Regions from separate parts of the Parabacteroides sp. AF39-10AC genome, predicted to be linked through region 1. Evidence: riboswitches for the same ligand, from Rfam matches in the RefSeq annotation. Region 1 holds a riboswitch; each other region holds the start of a gene.
The links. A riboswitch is a leader RNA that binds a small molecule or an ion and turns the genes downstream of it on or off. The one in region 1 is predicted to bind cobalamin.

Region 1 (5,309 bases):
TGCAGGCCAATTGGTAAAGATCGTAGTTACGGTCTTCCGGCAGATAGCTTACGCCTCGTTTCTTTTTCCATATCTGGATCGGGAAGATAGCGGTCTCGCCGTTACCTACGCCTCTGTAAGTGCTTTTTAATAACTCCCGGATGATACAACGACCTTCCGCCGAGGTGTCGGTTCCATAATTGATGGAGCTGAATACCACTTGGTTGCCTCCACGGGAATGGATCGTGTTCATATTATGGATAAAAGCCTCCATCGATTGGTGTACACGGCTTACCGTGCGGTTGATGGCATGTTGTATGACGCGTCTATCACCGCTTAATCCATCCAAGGTCTGTGTCTGGTAATCGTCGATAGGCTTATTATATAAGTGGGAGAAATCCTGTCCGTATAAATCCTCTAAGGTCTTTACTTCCTCGATAAAGCTATTACGTACGTAAGGAGCTAGGTAGAAATCGAACGCCGGTATCGCCTGTCCGCCATGCATCTCGTTTTGGGCGGTCTCTAGAGAGATACAGCCAAGGATGCTTGCGGTTTCGATTCGTTTAGCCGGACGTGATTCGCCATGACCGGCGGAGAACCCGTATTTCAGGATGCGATCCAACGGGTGTTGTACGCAGGTCAAGCTTTTAGTCGGATAATAATCTTTATCATGAATATGGAGGTAGTTGTTAGATACGGCTTCCTTGACCTCTTCGCTCAATAAATAGTCATCGACAAACGGCTTGGTGGTCTCGCTGGAGAATTTCATCATCATGCCGGCGGGTGTATCGGCGTTCATATTCGCGTTCTCACGGGTGATGTCGTTGGATTTGATATTGATAATCTCCAAGAACATATCCCGTGTTTTCGCCTTGCGGGCTACGCTTCGCTGATTTCGGTAAGCGATATATTTCTGCGCTACGTCCTTCCGGCTACTGGCCATCAATTCCAGTTCCACGGCATCTTGAATCGCCTCTACGGTCATTTGAGGTTCTCCCTTGAATGAGATATGGTCTGTGATCTGGCGAATCAGTTGCATATCTTCTCCCTTGTCTGTATGCAACATGGCTTTACGGATAGCGGTTACTATCTTCTCCTCGTTGAAGCCAACGATACGCCCGTCCCGTTTAACAACTGTCTGTATCATGATGTCGATTAATTTGTGATTGATTATGCGTGCAAAGGTATCTTATTACTCTATATGATTTTCTTTTTGGAAAACTTTTTGCTGATTAAATTATGTTAAGGTGTTAATTTGTAGTGTGTTGTAAAAAGTTTTGGAAAACTTTCCATCTTGTATGATTGCTTTTGTTTTCCTTTTTGGCGATGTGGTGTGTTATAAGCTTCTCTTTGTAAAGCTTTTAAAGAACATAAGCCGGGATATATTTTTGTTTATATAAAATAATTCATACTTTTGCCCCCGTTTTGGTGATGACGTAAAACCATCCGGTTTCGTCATAAAGAGGGAATCCGGTGTGAATCCGGAGCAGTGCCCGCTACTGTAAGCTTTTGTAAAGTAGAAAACATTTCTCATACCACTGTCTGTAAAAGACGGGAAGGTCGTTTTCTACGAGGTAAGTCAGGAAACCTGCCAAGCGTTTTTATTGCTGTTTTTCTCGGGGTCAGGAAAGCGGAAATATACATAATAACAAATCGTTTATGAAAAGAAAGTGTTTGTGCGCGGCTTTAGCTGTAAGTTGTGCGATAAACGTATCATTTGCGCAGGTACGTTTACAGGGTAAGGTCGTGGATGAAAGTAATGAACCAATTCCGGGTGCGAATATCCGCGTGTCGGAATCCTTGAATGGTACAACCACGGATGCCAGCGGAAAATTTGAGCTGAACCTTCCCGATGGTAGACATCGTATTCGTGTGACTTACCTTGGCTATGAGCAAGGCGTGTATCAAACGGATCACTCGGAAAAAGATGTCGTTATTAAGCTGAAAGAAAAGTATGTGAATATCGATCAAGTGGTGGTAACCGGTACCGGTTCGCATCGCCGCATGAGTAATTCCCCTATTCCCGTGAAAGTGCTTACGGGAAAAGACTTGAAAGAGGCGAGCGTAACCAATTTCCAAGATGCGATGACCAAGCTGAATCCGAGTATCGTATTTATGGAAAACGGACAGGGGGCTACGATGAATATGAACGGATTGACAGAGAAATACGTGGTTATCTTGGAAAACGGTAAGCGTTTGGCCGGCGATGATACCTATTCCCGTATCGATATGTCTAACGTAAAGCGGGTAGAGATCTTGAACGGGGCCGCTTCCGCTTTGTATGGTAGCGACGCGATCGCCGGCGTTATCAATATCATCACGGATGATTCCCGCAATAAGGTGAACGTGACGAGCAATAGCCGTTATGGTAGCAAGAACCAATTCTTGCAGTCGGTCAATGCGGACGTGAATGTAGGGAAGTTCGGTTCATATACTTCTTATCAATATCAACGGGCCGATGGTTGGCAATTAAATCCCTATACGGAGAGTAAAGGCGAGTTGGTTCCTACCAATAAGCAAGCTTCCGAGGGATTTCACCGGAACGTGATCAACCAACGTTTCACGTACGACGCTACGGATCGTTTGTCTTTTTATGTGCGTGGTACTTTCTTTGGACGTTCCAGCGATCGTCCGATGCCAATGGATAAAGTGAATACGACCAACTATGATATGAGAAAAGAGACGTTCACTTATGGGGCGGGCGCTCAATACATGATTAATAAGAACTCTTATTTGAACGCTGATTATCTGTCGGACAATCATAGTACGTATAAGGATTTCTTTGATGGAAAGAAAAGCGGAGAGAGTGATATGACGAAACGGATTCATTACCATAACTTGAATGTCAAGGGAATCTTTCGTCTGGGCAAATATAATAAGCTTTCGGCTGGTACAGAGTTCATTAAAGAGTTACTGAGTAGCGAGACGGATAACATAGCGGGTAAAAGTATGTACACGACCGCGCTTTATGCTCAAGACGAGATCAATATCAATGAGCATTTCCAAGCGTACGCGGGTTTGCGCTATATTTACCATGAGAATTTTAAGAGTTATGCGACTCCTAACGTGGCTTTGCTGTATAAGGTAGGCGGTTTTAATTTCCGCGGATCGTATGCGGCTGGTTTCCGTACACCTGAATTGAAAGAGCTGTATACGGAATCGGAGAAGAAAGCGTCCGGAGCGACTCGCCTTACGATCGGTAATCCGGATCTGGACCCGGAGAAGAGCGACAATTTCACGTTGAGCGCTGAATATACGATGCGGTATTTCTCTTTGTCCGTATCCGCTTTTATGAATAACGTGCGTAGCATGATTAACTATAAGATGTTGGATACGGCGGAACGGGATGCTTATAACACTGCCCATGGTACGGACTATGATGAGATACAGATGCGTGCGAATATCGATAAAGCGAAGATCAAAGGTATTAACGTGACCTTCAATAGTTATCTGGGAGCGGGCTTTACCTTGAATGGTGGCTATAGTTTCATGGATGGAAAGAACGTATACGAGGATGAACCTTTGGATAAGACCGTTAAGCATAGTGGTACGGTAGCGGCTATGTGGTCTCATACTTGGAATAAGTATAAGCTGAACGTGAATTTTAACGGACGTATCCAAGGGGAACGTTATTCTACTTCTTATGGATACGCACCGAAATATTCCTTGTGGAATCTCAATACGAGCCATACGTTTAGAGCCGGCGATTTCTTGTTGGAACCGGGAGTAGGTATCGAGAACCTTTTTGATTATGTAGATGATCGTCCCTTTAATTACAATTACGCTACATTGACCCCGGGCCGTACCTATTACGTCAGCCTTCTGGTCCGTTTCAAGCAGTAAACTGTCACATGTCAACTATTAACTAATATAATAATGTATAGGGGATTTTTACGATCCATGTTTGTTTGTTCACTCCTGCTTGGGCTCGCCTGTTCATTATGGGCGAAACCCGGGCGGGAGTTTTACGCTTCCGATATCCGGGAGAGCATGGAAAAGGGAGATAAGTTAGCGATCTTGATGGTACATTTCGGGAGTGCTTACCCGGAAGCTCGTACCCAAGTACTCGATGTGATGAACAAGCGTGTCAAGGAGGCTTTCCCAGACGTGGAAGTCCGGCAGGCTTATAGCGCCCGTAGCGTAGTGAGTCGGTTGAGGGCGCAAGGTGTTTGGGTTCAGTTGCCGGCGGACGCCTTGGTAGAGTTGCGTGATCAAGGGTTTACCCATGTGATAATCCAACCGACTATCATTATAGAGGGTGTGGAGATGGAAGCGATCCGCAAAGAGGCGGAACAGCGAAAAGGTTTGTTTAAGGATTTGCGTGTAGGTAATCCCTTGTTATATGATGATACCGATTATGAGGCGGTGATGAAAGCGGTTTCCTCACCTTCTGGAGTGACTAAAAATGGGGCTAAGTTATTGGTGGCGCACGGAACTTATCATGCCAGTAACTCGGCTTATGCGAAATTGGGGTATATGTTCCAGACCAAAGGAATGAAAGATTATTATACCGGAACCCGTGAGGGTTTCCCTACGATCGAGGATGTAGGTGAGCAAATGCGCCAAGCCGGTCATAAGCGTGTGCAGTTGATTCCTTTTATGTTCGTACTGATTCGAGGTACGGAAAATACGGTTACGGATTTCTGGCAGAAAGGGCTACGTCAACAGGGTTTCGATGTGGATATTTATTTAAAGCCTCTAGGTGAGAATCCGGCGATCCGGTCTTTATTTATCGATCACATCCGTTTCGCCATGAAATATAAACGGGCGACGATTTTTGATCGAAAGAAATTATATACACACTGAACAATTGAAAATTGAGAATTGAAAATTAGTGAGTACTTACTGAACCAATTTTCAATTCTCAATTCTCAATTATTTACTGGTAGTCTTCTCCGGTTTCCCAAGCCTCCGCATCATTATATAATGCTTTTAGATGGTTCACCCAGATCTGACGAACAGCGTCGTAATCGCCTAAGCCTATGATCTTACAGTTCTCTAAACTTCCGTTATGGCTTTCTTTCGTGTCAATCTTGAAGCCCATCTTCAAAAGTTTTAGTCTCCAGCAAGCGTCGGCGTTAGGAGCGGCAGCGCTGAAATCATCATCCTCCTCGATACCCCAAAGGTCATTATGCGCATGGTCTCCGGCGATAGACATGAACGGAGCTAAGGAGATCGTGATCTCTTCCGGTTTTAAGTTATGATCCTCGCAGTATTTGGTAAGTTTGGAATAGACACATTCCTCATTAGGTTCGCCTTCTTCCGGCCAGAACAACATATCTCCGTAATCAACGGTACCTACGAATACATTTTTGTTAGCGGCCAAGGCT
Region 2 (5,309 bases), on a different contig from region 1:
TTCCGGCCTGTATACCCTCTTGTATGGCAGGAGTATCCATATAACGAGGCTCACAAACGCCTATAACCTTATCGGTTTCGTGCAGTTGATCAATAATAGCCGCATGGACAGAAGTATAAATCACAATATCTTTTACCGGGACCTTCACGATCGTCCCTTTGGGTAATCCGCCGGGAACCGACTTTGTCCGGTCTACCAATAAATAGCGTTGAAGCAGACGGGTGCTATCCCACGGATCACGAACTTCCACCATTATATAGGTATCAAAGCGCTGAACCGTGAAACCTTGGGCATATTGAATACTATCAGAGGAAAGAGCTTCCTTGGAAGAAGTTTGCTTTCCGGATGGCGTACATGCCACCATCCAGAAAGCGAACCCTAAGAGAATCAGTAATCGCATTAGATATTATCTTTTTGAGCGAGGACTACTTTCATGGGATTTAAACCGGCCTCAAACTTCTTGAACAATTTACCGTCACCTCCGAAACAATAGATATCGCCATTATTCTTATAATCAGACTCTGCGACATAGACATTTCCACCCACGGCACTGATTGAATAAGGGGATTGTATTGAGGTTCCATCTGTAATAAAGCTCGTTCCCGCAGATTGGCTCTTTGTATCAAATGTTAAAAATGCAGGGCTAGACATTCCCCATTGCGCATAGAACAGAAATAGCTTGCCATCCTCATAGGCCATCTCCGTTGCGTTTGGACAATTCGTAAGGGAAGTAACCTCATAAGTCTCCGTATTTATCTTTTGTACCGTATTGGGTATATCCGCATAGTTACCCATAGAAACCACATATACATTTCCTTGCTCATCCGCCTGTATCCGTGTGGGATTCAATACTACATCCAACTTCTTTATCTCTGTAAAAGTAGACAGATCAACCACTGATACCGTTTTATCATACCCAACCTCGGTACTGTAATCCATACCTCCGGAGTTTGAGACAAACAATTTATTAGAAGATACCGCCAATTGTTCCGGATTCCGTCCGACCTTTACTTTCGCCTCAACCTCCAAGGATGCGGTATCCAAACGAGCGACATATCCATTATAATAGCTAATATAGACTTTTCCACCCTCTGATACCATATAACGGGGCTGCCCCTCTGTCTTGACTTGCTTAATGGATTTTGCCTTCAGATCTGTCACTTCTATCGTAGACTCTCCATATACCGCGATATACATCTTATCGCCATACACGATCATATCCTGTGCCGTATCTCCCAGCCCCCTGCCATTTTGAGCCAAGAAATAATCGGGGACAACCTCATCCTTTTCTATGTCGTACATATATAAAGAAGAGTTGTTATTTCCCATATTGCCCGAATTCAAGAAATATAAAGCCATGAAAGAACTATCCTTCACAAAATCAATAACTCTTACGGAAGCATAAACAGAAGACTCACCTTCCGCATTTGCGGCTATAACTAATAAATAGCCTATATTTACGACATCCGTAATAGCATATGAATGTGTTCCAACTTCTACCTCCGCAATTTTCATATCTTTAGCGGTTCCATCAGAGGAACCATAAATCACGTACTTTGTTACATTGTCAACAGAAGACGGAGCTGTCCAATTTAAGGTTCCGCTAACTTTTAAAGCTTCCGGATTCTCATCCGTAAAACTGACATTAGTTACAGATACATTTGGTATGTTCAGTGAAGGCTCATTGTCATCATCACAGCTGACAAACGAGAAAGACATCAATGCACACAAGGCAGAGACACAAACTAAATTCTTCTTTTTCATTACTTTACTTTTATAGTTTACTAATAGGATAAACAAATACTTAAACGCCAAGAACGGCCCGGCATGGGATAATACTGAATAACATCATAATTCACGTTCGCAAGATTTAACAATTCACCTTGCAAACGCAAACCGAAATATCGAAAACGAAAATCTCGATTTATAGAAATACTCTGTTCTATATAAGAATCAATCCTGTTCCGATCTATATTTTGCGGCAATGCATAACGATCACCAACCGCAGTCAGTATATAAGAGACATTTACCCATGGATTTTCCAAGGTTACGGAAACCGTGCCAGAATGACGAGGTGTATAAGGAATCTGATCCTTATAATTCTTAGCTTCCGGATCTGTCACATCAACCGCGTATTGAAAAGAATAAGTGGAAGCCAAAAGCAAGCTCATTCGTAAGGGCAATCGGAATTGTGTAGATAAATTTACATCTACCCCTTTAATATCCACTTCGCCCATATTCATCATCTTCCAAACATACATGGTAGGTAAAGCCACGATCTTATCTTTCACCGTATTATAATATCCATCCGCCGAAATACTGAAATGCCGCAGCCAATCCCCACAGGAAGAACTCCATGTTACCCCTACATTATATTGGGAAGTTTCTTCCGGTTTCAAATTTGTATTTCCCATACGGAGGTAATACAAGTCCGTAAATGTAGGAACCCGGAATATATCTTTGTAAGAGGCACGTATCCGCAAAGTACTTTCCGAGAATGGCCGCCAAGACAAACTTACAGCCGGGGATAAACGCCTCTTATCATCCGGTTTTTCCCCTTGCTCCACTTTATCAGTGATATATGTTCCCAATAAACTAGCGGTAGCCGTGAATCGACTGTTCTTATATTGCACCGCTAGTACTGATTGAGAGGCCATTCGCTTTGGATTAGGGCCGTTCACAAAATTATTGTCCAGCATAGAGCGAGTTAAATCCGTAGTCAACGTCGCCGATACATACTTTATAGGAGTATACAGCAAACCTACAGAGCCATAATACTCATTCTGTGTATTCAAATCGACTTGTTCGCCCGCAGCATATTTATCATTTATATCTAAATAACGAGTAAAAGCATAATTATACTTAGCCATGGCCCGTAGCGTAAATTTCTCATTAAGAACATTCTTATACCCCGATTGCACGAAAAAGTTATTATCCCATAATCGTTCAGAAGTGTTCTTGTTATATAAATTAACAGAACCGGGAAGCCCCCGCTCCGAATCAAAATAGTACGCCTTAAAGGAAAGTTCGCCTCCCCTTCCAAAATCGCCGAATAGATTACCTTCCAAATGGAAAGAATGGATATCGCTATTTCTTCGCTTCTCTCTCGTTTCCAATTCCCCATTAATTAATGTATAGGGATATTGTCCATCCGCACGCACGAAATCACCATGTAAGGATGCGCTCCAACGCTTTCCTAATTTTTGATCATAATGCAGCACAGGATTAAAAAGCCCGAAGGAACCTCCCTTAACCTTAAGATAAGTATGAAACGATTTGTCTTTAAACGTGGGCTTTCCGGTTTGTATATTCAAGGCGCCTGCCGAAGCATACACCCTTGCCGTTTGGAAAATGTCATCCGACTGCCCGATTGACAAGGAAACCATCTCCACATTATCCAACGAGAAACGGCTGATATCGACTTGCCCGCTTTGCGCGTCCGTAATCGTCACCCCATCGTAACTGACGGCGGTATGCTTCGCCCCCAAGCTACGTACCGAGACCGTTTTCAATCCTCCGATCCCCCCATAATCCTGTACCGTAACTCCCGAGAAGCGTTTCACGGCCTCGGATAGGTCTTGTACTCCCAAGCGATCGATTCCCGCCCGGTCCATAATTTGCAAAGGCGTACCTTCACGGGTGACCGACGGACGTACCTTCTCCACCACTTCCACCCCGGAAAGCTCGTGATAGGCCGTCGTATCGATCTGTTGACCGTAAGCGACACCCAAAGAGAATAACCATGCGCTAAAAACGCATAGGCATCTTATAAGATATAAATCTCGCATAGCAACATTTAGATTTACCAACGTCTTCACCCGAAACGTCGCATAACAAAATCATGGCAGGTTTTCTGGCTCGTCCACCCTCTGTCGGCTACCTTCCCGCCTATCCGATAGGCAGTGGCAACAAGATTTGCCGGGGCTCCAAGGACTTACAGCTACGGGTACAGCTCCGGACTCGCACCGGATTCCCTTTTACTGATTATTATCGGAATCGATAACATCTACACCTTGATTGGCCGCAAAGATACATGTTTACTTTTTGATTAGCAACAAAAAAGCCCCCCGGCGAATCACTTCGGCGGAAGGCTAGGGAGTTTACACTTTTCTAAACATTACTAACAACAAAATATTTATTCTATGTATAAAAGAATAATATCATTAACTGTGCGGTCAACACACGCAAAAACATGGTCAATGGATAAACCGTCGCATATCCAACCGCCGGCGCATCATTTCCTGCCGCCATATTGGAATAGGCTAACGCAGGAGGATCGGTCGTACTTCCCGCAATCAATCCCATCAACGTAAAATAATTCAGTTTATAAAAATACCTTCCCACACAACCGATAATCAGTAGAGGCAATAACGTTATTATAAAACCATAACCGATCCAAGCTACACCACCCTTATTGACTATCGTATCGACAAAACCTTCACCCGCACTCAATCCCACGCAGGCGAGAAACAACGTGATTCCTAATTCCCTCAATAGTAAATTAGAACTTTGCGTGGTATAAGTAACCAATTTATAACGATAACCGAACCGGCTTATCAATATCGCAACGATCAACGGACCTCCCGCTAATCCTAATTTCACCGGTTGAGGAATACCCGGAAAACTAATAGGAAGACTTCCCACGATAATACCCAAAACTATACCAACAAAAATAGTCACCAAATTAGGTTCATTCAAGCGTTTCATTGAATTACCCAGCGTCTCGGCAACTTTCTCCACCGCCAATTCACTACCGACCACTGTCACCCGGTCGCCTATTTGCAAGACCAGATTAGGAGTAGCTACCAACTCCAGCCCCGCACGATTGATCCGAGTCACGTTAATTCCATGTAAACGGCGTAACTGCAAAGCCCCTAATTGCTTACCGTTGATTTCAGACCGGGTAACCAAAATACGCCGGCTGATAAACTGGCTTTCCGCCGGAATCCATTGCTTACGATCCATCTGTATTTCTTGACCGATAAAAGTCTTTATCGCCTCCACGTCATGCTCTGCGGTAATAACAAAAATCTTATCATCCCCATTCAATACCGTGTTCCCCGCCACGATCTCTATCCGATTCGTATCGTTACGTAAAATACGGGAAATAACAAATTCACGGTGTTCCAACAATTTAGATAGCTCACTTACGCTACGACCAAAAATCGCCGGATTCTTCACCACCAAAGAGATAGGTACAGCCTCTCCTCCCGATTCCGTATCCGTCTCTTCTTCCAATTGTTCCGTCTCCTTCGCAAAAGAGATACGGAAAACATAACGGATAAAAATCATCGACAAGATAATGCCGA
Region 3 (5,309 bases), on a different contig from region 1:
AATGAACCAACAACTGCTTAAATAGCGCATATCCCTGCATCTCCGCATGAATCCCCTCCAATATCTCACGAAGCGGAGCGATCCCGGCGGATATCTCGATCTTCAAGACGATCTTCTTGATATGAAGCGTCTGTACCCGAGTGATAGGCGGCGTAACCGGCCCCAACACCCGCTCACCCAAACGAGCACGAAGTTTCTCGGCGTATAAAGCAGACATTTCCTGCAAAGCCTCCTCATTCCGACTTCGAAGGATCAAGACGATCAAACGGTAGTAAGGCGGGTAACGGAACATACTACGCTCGCTCAATTGCAAGCTCACCATTTCCTTATAAGCAAAATGCTGCACCATACGGATCAAAGGATGCTCCGGCTGAGTAGTCTGCAAGATCACCGTACCCCGCTTATCCCGTCGTCCGGCACGTCCGCTAACCTGTACCATCAATTGATAAGCCCGCTCGTGCGCCCGGAAGTCAGGGAAATTCATCAGGCTATCGGCACTCAGGATTCCGACCACGCTGACATTCCCGAAATCCAATCCCTTCGACAACATCTGGGTACCAATCAAGATTTGTGTCTTCCCCTTCTCGAAATCCGAGATGATCCGCTCGTAAGCCGTGCGGGTACGGGCCGTATCGAAATCCAGCCGCTCCACCTTCGCCGCTGGGAATTGCCCAGCGATCTCCTCCTCTACCTTCTCCGTACCGAAGCCTTGCATCTTGAACTCCGTCCCCTTACACTCGGGACATACCTGCGGCAAGCGGTAGGTATAACCGCAATAATGGCAAACCAGCTGATTATGCGCCTTGTGGTAGGTAAGGCTAACGTCGCAATTCACGCAACGAGGCACCCACCCGCACCCTCGGCACTCGATCATCGGGGCGAATCCCCGGCGGTTCTGGAATAGGATCGCCTGCTCGCCCCGGGATAGGGCCTCCCGCACCTTCTCCACCAACAGAGGGGAGAAAAGGGTATCTTTCATGATCTTCTTGCGCTTTAGCTCCTTCACGTCCACCGTAATAATCTCCGGCATCAAGCAATCACCGTAGCGGGTAGATAACTCAACCAGACCGTATTTCCCCGCCGTAGCGTTGAAATAAGAATCGATGGAGGGAGTGGCGGAACCCAATAAGGTCTTACCGCCGTGCATACCCGCCAAGACGATGGCAGCGTTACGGGCATGGTAACGGGGTGCCGGGTCCTGCTGCTTATACGTATTCTCATGCTCCTCGTCCACGATAATCAAGCCCAAGTCCTTAAACGGAAGGAAGAGGGACGAACGGACCCCCAATACCAGCATAGGCTCGTCGTTATGCAATAGCTTATTCCAAACTTCCACCCGCTCGTTATCCGAGAACTTAGAGTGGTAGACCAATAGCTTATCCCCGAATAATTTCGCCAGCCGTTCCGTGATCTGGGTCGTGATAGCGATCTCCGGCAACATATATAAAACCTGCCGCCCCAGCCGCAAGACCTCATGGATCAAACGGACGTATATCTCGGTCTTACCACTGGAAGTCACGCCATGAAGCAAGCAGACCTCTTTCGTCTTGAAAGCCTCATGGATCTCTCCATAGGCTTTCTCTTGCGCCGGACTGAGCGGATTCGGCTCTTGCAAGCGGCAGACAGATACTTGCAAACGACCCACCTCTTTCTCGTAACTCTCCAAGATACCCCGTTTCAGCAGCCCCTCCAATACCGCAGAGGTATAACCACTGCGTTCCAATAGCTCTTTCTTGGAAAGCTCCTTCGATAAAGCGGGATTCAAGGTATGGCTTAAATCCAAGAAGCTGACCAGCAGAAGCTCTTGCTTCTTCGCTCGTTTCAAATCCTCGAACACCGCCTGTAATTTCGTCTCATCCCGGTAAGCCTCGGCCAAACGGATAAACGCCTGTGTCTTGGGAACGAATCCTCGCTTTAGCTCCTCGCTCACCTCGACCGCCCCTTTCACCATCAAGGAAGAGACGATCGGGACAACATTTCGAAGACCGGTCTTCTTCTCCAACTCCGAGATCGTCAATTTCAAAACCCCGCTAAAAGCATCCAGTACCGCTTGCTCGTTCGGGCGCAAGGGGGCGGTGGCCTCGAAATCCTCATTATAAGTAACCGCCGTCTCGCTTTCCAACTTTAAGCCGGAAGGCAAGGCCGCCTTATACACGTCGCCCAGCTTACATATATAATAAGAAGATATCCATTTCCAGAAACGGAGTTGCGGACGGCGGAGCACCGGCGTGGCATCCAGCAAAGCGTAGATCTCCTTCGTCTCAAAATCGGATACCGGTTCCCGGTCGTGTACCTCCATGACGATAGCCGTATAATATCGTTTCTTCCCGAAATGCACGATCACCCGGCAACCGGGAGTCACGGCTCTCTCCAGATCTTCGGGTATCCGATAGGTATAGCTATTCTCCAAAGGAAGGGGAAGTATGACGTCCGCGTATTTCATTCAAACAGGTGTTTCATTACGAGCCCAAAAATAACAAAAAAGGCCGGACTTCTAAAGCCCAGCCTCTCTCATTTTATTTTCACCTATTTAGAACAAGATCGCTGCCGTGATAGACCATCCACGGTTCTTTCCGGCACCGTCGGAGAGGTTCACCTTCTCAATACTATAGTTATCAGTCAGTCCCAGACCATAATTGAAACCCACCTGCAAGTGGCTGATCAGTTCCACGCCGGCACCGAAGTTAAGACCTGCGCTGAAATTCTTCGCCTTCACCTGATCCGCTACGGAACCCGGGATATCCCAAAACTTATCACCGCCTACACGGAAACCGATATACGGACCGGCTGCCAGATACGCCTTGACGATCGGTAAGCCGAATTTCCATTTCAAGTTGACCGGAACATCGATATAATCCGTCTTCATCGAAGTCTTCACCCCGCCAGCCGAGGTCGTTTCCAAACCCTTTTGCGAATACAACACTGCCGCATCGATCCCGACACCCACCAACGGTAAGGTCGTCTCGATCATCGGACCCACTTGGAAGCCGGTTACGTTATCCGCTTTCAACACGTCCGAGTTGAAATGAACAGACGATATATTCACACCTCCCTTGATACCGAATTTAAGCTGAGCGTTCGCCGGAAGCGCCATCAACGCTAGCAAGGCAACCATAACAAGTCCCACAATTTTCTTCATATTCATACTTCTTTTGTTAATTACTCGTTGCAAATAAACGCACTTTTCTAATAATAAACAAATATTCTCTATAGAGTGTTCACGGAATACCCCAGTCCTTTAAACGCAAAGAAAGCATGCATCTTACACACGGAGCTCATCCCGTCGGTCAGATTCATGCTTCTTTCCCTAATTATTATGGCAAAATAATTATCCGAAACCATGAGACGACTTGATAAGAAAACCTTGGATAAAGAATAGTAAAAACCGGATACGGTTCTTGCGTTCTCTTCCGGCCTTTCCTCGAAGCCGTCGAAAATATACACGCCTTGCAGGTCTTCTGACTTACTTCCGGTCTTAAGCGCCTTCCCATTCACTTGAATGAACAGTGGCAACAGTATTGCTCAACCCGTTTATGAAGCTTACAGCAGCGGGACTGTCCGGGATTCTCACCCGATTCCCTTTTAATCCCTATCCGGCGATTGCCGAAAGGGAACAAAGCATGTAGCAAAGATACATAAAGTTTTGATGTAGCCTAACACTTTCCACAAAAAATATCCTTATATTCCCGGTTCCTGATATAGCATAAAGCCGCCCCGATAGCCGTGCGATACTCGGCATACTCCGGTATCTTGAAATGGACATCGCACATCTCCTCCAGACGGGGGAAAATATCCGGGCATTGTGGCAAGCGAGTTAGGTTACCGATCAATACGATATTCTTGATATCGCCATTTAACGAGGCGAAAACAGCTCCTTGCCCGATGGTCTGCAAGACCATATGAACGATACCGAGAGCGATATCCTCAACCTTAGCGTTCGCGTCCACTTTTCCGAAAATAGAGGCTGTCACGTCCAGCGGCAGGCCGGGTAACGGATGCGGCGTAATATCCCGGATATGCAAGTCGATATCATTCAAGGAACCGTGCTCGGCCAAAGACGCTATTTGGTGAAAGTCATGCGTTTTCAATAATAGCTTAGACAAGCCGAGGATGGTTCCGCCACCGATACCCAATCCCCCGATATGCTCGATCGTGGAGCCTTGTACCTTGACAAAGGAGGTACCCGTTCCCATGCTGACCACCAATAGACTGTCCAGTCCCGTATTATATTGCGCCCCTAGCCCATTCGCAAGGAACTCATCCGTCTTCGCAGTTGGTAAGCCATATAAAGGTTGATCGATATAAGCACTACCTACACCTGTCAAGATCACTTTCTCTATATTCGAGAGCGAGATGTTATTATCATAAATATATTTACCGAAGGCCCCGAATAAAGAGGTTACCGGATCGGTAGCTTTCACGAACATCGGGTTCTTGATCTTCTTATCCTCCACGCCGACGATCTTGGTCGTGCTACCTCCCACATCTATACCTATAACGATTCCCATGATTCTTTCCCTTTTTAATTGAATAATCGCTACAAAAGTACATAAACCCGCATACAATACTAAAAAAGGCCGGACAAAATCAATTGTCCAGCCTCTCTTTATTTAAAAACCGTAAGGCCTAAACTCTATTTATTCGCCTAACAAGATCTCAAGGATCTGGCAAGCTGCCTTCGATACGGAAGTACCCGGGCCAAAGATAGCGGCAACGCCAGCCTTATACAAGAAATCATAGTCTTGAGCCGGGATTACACCTCCAGCAATAACGATGATGTCCTCGCGACCTAGTTTCTTCAACTCCTCGATAACCTGCGGAACCAACGTCTTATGACCAGCGGCCAAAGAAGAAACGCCCATTACGTGAACGTCGTTCTCCACAGCTTGACGGGCAGCCTCGGCCGGAGTCTGGAACAACGGTCCCATATCTACGTCGAAACCACAGTCCGCATAACCAGTAGCGACAACCTTAGCGCCACGGTCGTGTCCGTCCTGACCCATCTTAGCGATCATGATACGAGGCTGACGGCCTTCTTTCTTAGCGAATTGCTCGCAAAGCTCGCAAGCTTTCTGGAAGTCTGCGTCTTTCTTAGTTTCTGATGAATACACGCCTGAAATAGTTCTAATGATTGCTTTATAACGACCTACAACCACCTCGCAAGCATCGGAGATCTCTCCCAATGACGCACGCAAGCCGGCAGCCTTAACAGCCAACTCTAATAAGTTGCCCTTCTTCGTCTTCACGCACTCCGTGATATCAGCCAAAGCTTTTTGAACAGCGGCTTCGTCACGGTTAGCACGCAACTC
Region 4 (5,309 bases), on a different contig from region 1:
TGTATTCGGATGGGGCAGATAGACCGCTCCGAAACGATAAGTCAACGCCTTATTCTTTATCATATTGAAGCTTGAATGTTCCTCATACTCACGTCGTCCGGTAGGAGTTGTAGCGCTGGCGGACATATAACGGAAAAAGTCGTAACGTAGAGCGGCTAATACCTTCCATTGCTCGTTGAACTCAACCATATCTTGAAGATAAAGGCTGTTGGAATAATGATGCGTAACCGTTGCTTTCGAGAATTTACTGGTCATATATCCCATGCTATGCGGATCATAAACGGATACATGCGAATAAAGGCCGGGACCCTGAACATCATCTCCTAAATTATAGCCCGAATAGCTGGTACGATTCAAGGCGACGAAAGAGTAACCTCCCATATACGTATGCTTTATCTCACCCGTCCTGAATTTACCGCTTAGCTCGAGCGTATTGGCTACCGTCTTGGCTATATGGGAGAAGCGAAGCGGGAAAGAAAGATATACACTGTCCAAACAGATATATTTTTTCTGGCCGTTTTTCATATAATAATGATCATAGATCGGATCATCACTTTCGAGATAGTCGAGGGCTTCCGTCCCAAAATAGTTGATATCGTCGTTATTGTAAGAAAGGCGATCTGTTAGTTTCGCGCCGTTCCAAAAAGTATGTGTGTATTGCGTCGATACGTTCCATGCGTGATTCTTCATAAAGTCGGACTCGTTATTGTAGCGAGCCTCACGGTCAAGTCCCGGTAGCATCTCATTTTTATGGAGATATAACTGTCCTGTTTGCACATTATATACATCATTTGCCATTAAATCGGGAAGACCGATCTCCGTCCCATAGAAGTCGCGGTTAAAACCTCCGCGAACATCTAATATGTCACGTTCCGTCATTTTAGCTTGCAATGCCAGATAACCGGAAAAGCGACGGTTGCCATTATCACGCCAGCCCTCTTGATCGGAAAAGTTGACATTGGCGTAATAATTGACCGGACCGACCAATTTACCGCCCATGCCAAGTGTCGCCTCTTTATTCTCGTAACTACCGTAGGCCAATCGAGCATTAACGCTCTGTTTCTCTGACGGGGATTTACGAACGATATTCAAGGTTCCACCTACGGCTGAATGTCCGTAAAGTACAGAAGCCGGTCCCTTTAATAATTCAATAGACTCGATACAGGATAGATCGGGTACGGGATAAGAGTTGTTTATTGCCGAACGTTCATCGCGGATACCGTCTATCATCATGATAGAATGATCGAAACCACGGATCGACAATTGTTGAAATGCGCCATAAGATGTCTGGAATCGTACGCCCGGCATAAAGCGTACCGCATCTTGGATATTACGGATACCTCGCAACTCCAAACTACTCGCCGTAATGCTATTAATTGAAATAGGAAGATATTTCATAGGTACGTCCAACTTCGTGATTTGTGGACGTGGCTTGCGTGCGGCGGTCGCTACGACTTCTTGAATATTGAATGTCGTATCGGCGAAATTCGTGTACTCATTCTTGTGTTGTGCCTGCATCGTACTGATACATAAGGCTGTCAACGGTAAGATTGTCAAAACTCTTTTCATATATTTAGCATTATAACTGTTTATTGTATGCATGTGAAATCCCTTTCGAAAGAAATTCCATTTTCCTTCGAATGAAAATTTAGTTTCTTTCGGAAGGAATTACTTTTTCTTCCGAAAGGAATAAAACATAGATTTGGAGAACTTTTTTAGTCCTTCTCTACCGCATAAGCTTTCTTCTTATCAACGATATCGATCATCTTATGTTTAGCCATGAAACGGGCATGTTCGATGAAGATCTTCTGGATATCCGGATTCTGTCCCAGACCTTCCATAAATACGCTTACCTCGTAGCCTTTCTTTTCCAATTCCTCTTTCCAATCACCGGCGATATCGTTTTTCGCATGGTCTCCGGCGACAAACATAAATGGCATCAACAAGACTTTTTTCGTTCCATTGGCCTTTACTTGGGCTACCATCGTATCAAAAGAAGGATAGCCCTCGATGGTTCCTACGGAATAATCCTTGAATCCCTTCTCCTTCAACATATAATCCAACATGGCATATTGGGCCGTCGCCGGTGTATAAGTGCCATGGCCTACCAATAAAGTAGCGCCTTCTTTCGCCCCATTTTTTGTGATAGCGACGATTACCGCCTCATAATCCTCCGGTGTATACAATAAAGGATTACCGATACGAATCTCCTTGAAAGAAGATTTCATGGTGGCAACATCCTTACGTAAGGATTCCATCTCGATACCTTCGATTATATTCGTGGATTGGATCAAGACATGTGTATAACCATCAGTCTTTAACTTTTCCAAGGCCTCGATCGGGTTCAGTTTCTCTACGCCACGAGCTTTTAAGCGGCGCATTACAATGCGAGAAGTCCATGCCTCACGCAACTCAACATCCTTGAAAGCTTCTTTCGCTTTTTGATTGATCGCATCGATTGTCAAGGCACGGGTATCATCATGGGTCGTTCCAAAATGTACCATCAATAAAGCGGCCTTATCGCCCGGTTGTAAAGAGGCGAATAAATCGGATGCTACAAAATTCTCGCCATCGTGCGCACGACAAACTAGGCTGATGACCAGCAGGAAGAAAGATAGTAAGTGTTTCCTCATCATATGAATATATTAATAATTAGATTACATATCAATCCCACGGAGACAACGTATTATTACGTCTCCAACATCTTTTAGATATAGGTGATATTTCTATCCTCTTAATTACTCCTGACCCCGGGAGGAATTAATCATTACTTCGCTTGGCAGGTTTCCTGACTGGCTCGGAAAGCAACCTTCCCATCTTTCTTAAGACAGTGGCATAGCAGAACGCTTTCCTTTTCAAGAGCTTCACAGTAGCGGGCACTGTTCCGGATTCTAACCGGATTCCCTTTTATAGAGTTGTCGGTAGACAAACTCTATCACCTAAGCGGTCGCAAATTTATATAAATAATCCCGAAATGTAACAACATCTTTCAAATAATCCCTGTTCCAATAGCATCTTTTTTGTTTAACATCAAATAAATAGATATGGAATGGATAACTAATTTACTTCAACATTATCCGGAGCTAGCTATTTTCATAACCTTAGCTCTCGGTTTCTGGATTGGCAAGTTTAAGATAAAGAAGTTCACGCTGGGAACGGTTACCAGCGTATTATTGGTCGGTGTATTGATCGGGCAATTAAAAATCGATATAAGCGGACCGTTAAAGTCCGTCTTTTTCTTGATGTTCCTCTTCGCTGTAGGATATAGCGTTGGGCCACAGTTCTTCCGGGGATTGAAAAAGGAAGGTCTTCCTCAAATGCTTTTCGCCGCCGTCATGTGTATATTTTGTTTGATCGCTCCTTTTTTGTTAGCGAAACTTATGGGATATAACGCAGGCGAGGCCGCAGGATTATTGGCGGGCTCCCAGACGATGTCGGCGGTATTAGGAGTTGCCGAAGATACGATCGGACAGATGAATATTAGCGATACGGATAAAAGCGCTATGGTCAACGTGATGCCCGTGGCCTATGCGGTAACTTATATTTTCGGTACGGCAGGGTCCGCATGGTTGGTGAGTGATATCGGGCCACGTCTTTTAGGAGGACTCGACTACGTGAAAAAAGCGTGTAAAGAACTAGAGGCTAAAATGGGAAATAACGACGAGAGCGAGCAACCGGGCTTTATGCCTGCCGCCCGTCCGGTAACTTTCCGGGCCTATAAGATTAGTAATGAATGGTTCAAGGAGGGTAAAAGCGTAAAGCAGTTGGAGGAATATCTGGACCAATTGGGACGGCATTTGTTCGTGGAGCGTGTCCGTATTAATAATGTAGTGACCGATGTTAAACCGGATTTGGTTTTACATACCGGAAATGAGGTTGTTCTAAGTGGCCGCCGGGAATTCGTGATCGGAGAGGAGAATTGGATTGGCGACGAGGTCAACGACATTGAATTGCTCGATTTTCCGGCGGAGACGTTACCCGTACTAGTGATCCATAAGGAATACGTGGGGAAAAAGATTTCCTATCTACGCAATCAATCGTTCATGCATGGTGTTAGCATCAAGTCCATAAGGCGTGCGGGTATCAATATCCCGGTCTTGGCCGCTACGGTAATAGATTCCGGTGATATGCTGGAATTGGTAGGCATGAAATCAGAGGTAAATAAAGCGGCTACGGCTTTGGGATATCCCGATCGCCCAACCAATCAGACCGATTTGATTTTCGTGGGTATCGGTATTTTCTTAGGGGGAATTTTAGGTTCGCTCGCAATTCATTTCGGGGGTGTCCCGATCAGCCTAAGTACGAGTGGAGGTGCTTTGATAGCCGGACTCATCTTTGGATGGCTTCGTTCTAAGCATCCGACGTTCGGGCGTATTCCGGAACCCTCCATCTGGATATTAAATAATTTGGGATTGAATATGTTTATCGCCGTAGTCGGTATCACGGCGGGTCCCAGTTTCGTGACCGGATTGAAGGAAGTCGGTATAAGTTTATTTATTATCGGCGCTTTAGCGACATCTATCCCGCTTATCATCGGTATTCTGATGGGACGTTACGTTTTTAAGTTCCATCCGGCTATCACTTTAGGTTGTACGGCAGGCTCACGTACGACAACCGCAGCGTTGGGAGCGGTGGAAGATGCCGTAGGAAGTGAGACTCCAGCCTTGGGCTATACCGTTACCTATGCGGTAGGTAATACTTTATTAATTATCTGGGGTGTCGTTATCGTACTAATCATGTAATATATATAATGTATGGAAAAGAAGAAAATACAGATCACGAGAGAATATGAGAAAAAGATGTCGGAGATTAGCCCTTTCGAGCTAAAGAACATCTTGATAGAGTTAGCGGATGAAAGCGCTCGTAAAAGTACGCACATCATGCTGAACGCCGGAAGGGGAAATCCAAACTGGATCAGTACGGTTCCACGGGAGGCGTTCTTCCTATTAGGGCAGTTCGCCTTGGAGGAATGCCAGCGGGAAACCGAATTGGCAGATGAGATGGCCGGAGCCGCAGGGATTCCCAACCGGAAAAGGATCGCGTCTCGCTTCGTACAGTTCCTAAAGAAACATGCGCAATCTCCCGGCGCTACTTTATTGAAGGGTACCTATGAATATCTGGTCACGGAAAAAGGTGTAGATGAGAATGAGCTTGTATATGAATGGGCGGAAGGTGTCATTGGTGATCAATATCCGGTTCCCGATCGTATCTTGAAATATACAGAAATGCTCGTGCGGGATTATTTAGACCAAGAATTATGTGATAACCAGCCCCCTGAGGGAATATTCGACCTTTTCGCTACCGAGGGT

Region 2: another riboswitch for cobalamin. It lies ahead of DW033_RS18480 (TonB-dependent siderophore receptor); the one in region 1 lies ahead of DW033_RS09135 (TonB-dependent receptor).
Region 3: another riboswitch for cobalamin. It lies ahead of DW033_RS10925 (porin family protein); the one in region 1 lies ahead of DW033_RS09135 (TonB-dependent receptor).
Region 4: another riboswitch for cobalamin. It lies ahead of DW033_RS02485 (sirohydrochlorin cobaltochelatase); the one in region 1 lies ahead of DW033_RS09135 (TonB-dependent receptor).

Annotation. Positions count from the first base shown of each region.
Region 1 covers NZ_QTLP01000008.1:3,009-8,317, reverse strand. Annotated here, with positions in the region: gene DW033_RS09140 (anaerobic ribonucleoside triphosphate reductase) at 1-1,126, opposite strand, end outside; cobalamin riboswitch at 1,389-1,590, shown strand; gene DW033_RS09135 (TonB-dependent receptor) at 1,639-3,822, shown strand; gene DW033_RS09130 (sirohydrochlorin cobaltochelatase) at 3,856-4,785, shown strand; gene DW033_RS09125 (sirohydrochlorin cobaltochelatase) at 4,859-5,309, opposite strand, start outside.
Region 2 covers NZ_QTLP01000024.1:9,552-14,860, reverse strand. Annotated here, with positions in the region: gene DW033_RS18490 (ABC transporter substrate-binding protein) at 1-400, opposite strand, end outside; gene DW033_RS18485 (DUF5074 domain-containing protein) at 400-1,764, opposite strand; gene DW033_RS18480 (TonB-dependent siderophore receptor) at 1,785-3,788, opposite strand; cobalamin riboswitch at 3,826-4,031, opposite strand; gene DW033_RS18475 (putative transporter) at 4,141-5,309, opposite strand, start outside.
Region 3 covers NZ_QTLP01000010.1:76,742-82,050, reverse strand. Annotated here, with positions in the region: gene priA (primosomal protein N') at 1-2,443, opposite strand, end outside; gene DW033_RS10925 (porin family protein) at 2,531-3,139, opposite strand; cobalamin riboswitch at 3,431-3,634, opposite strand; gene coaW (type II pantothenate kinase) at 3,654-4,508, opposite strand; gene scpA (methylmalonyl-CoA mutase) at 4,638-5,309, opposite strand, start outside.
Region 4 covers NZ_QTLP01000002.1:138,773-144,081, forward strand. Annotated here, with positions in the region: gene DW033_RS02480 (TonB-dependent siderophore receptor) at 1-1,569, opposite strand, end outside; gene DW033_RS02485 (sirohydrochlorin cobaltochelatase) at 1,716-2,633, opposite strand; cobalamin riboswitch at 2,761-2,958, opposite strand; gene aspT (aspartate-alanine antiporter) at 3,045-4,742, shown strand; gene DW033_RS02495 (bifunctional aspartate transaminase/aspartate 4-decarboxylase) at 4,755-5,309, shown strand, end outside.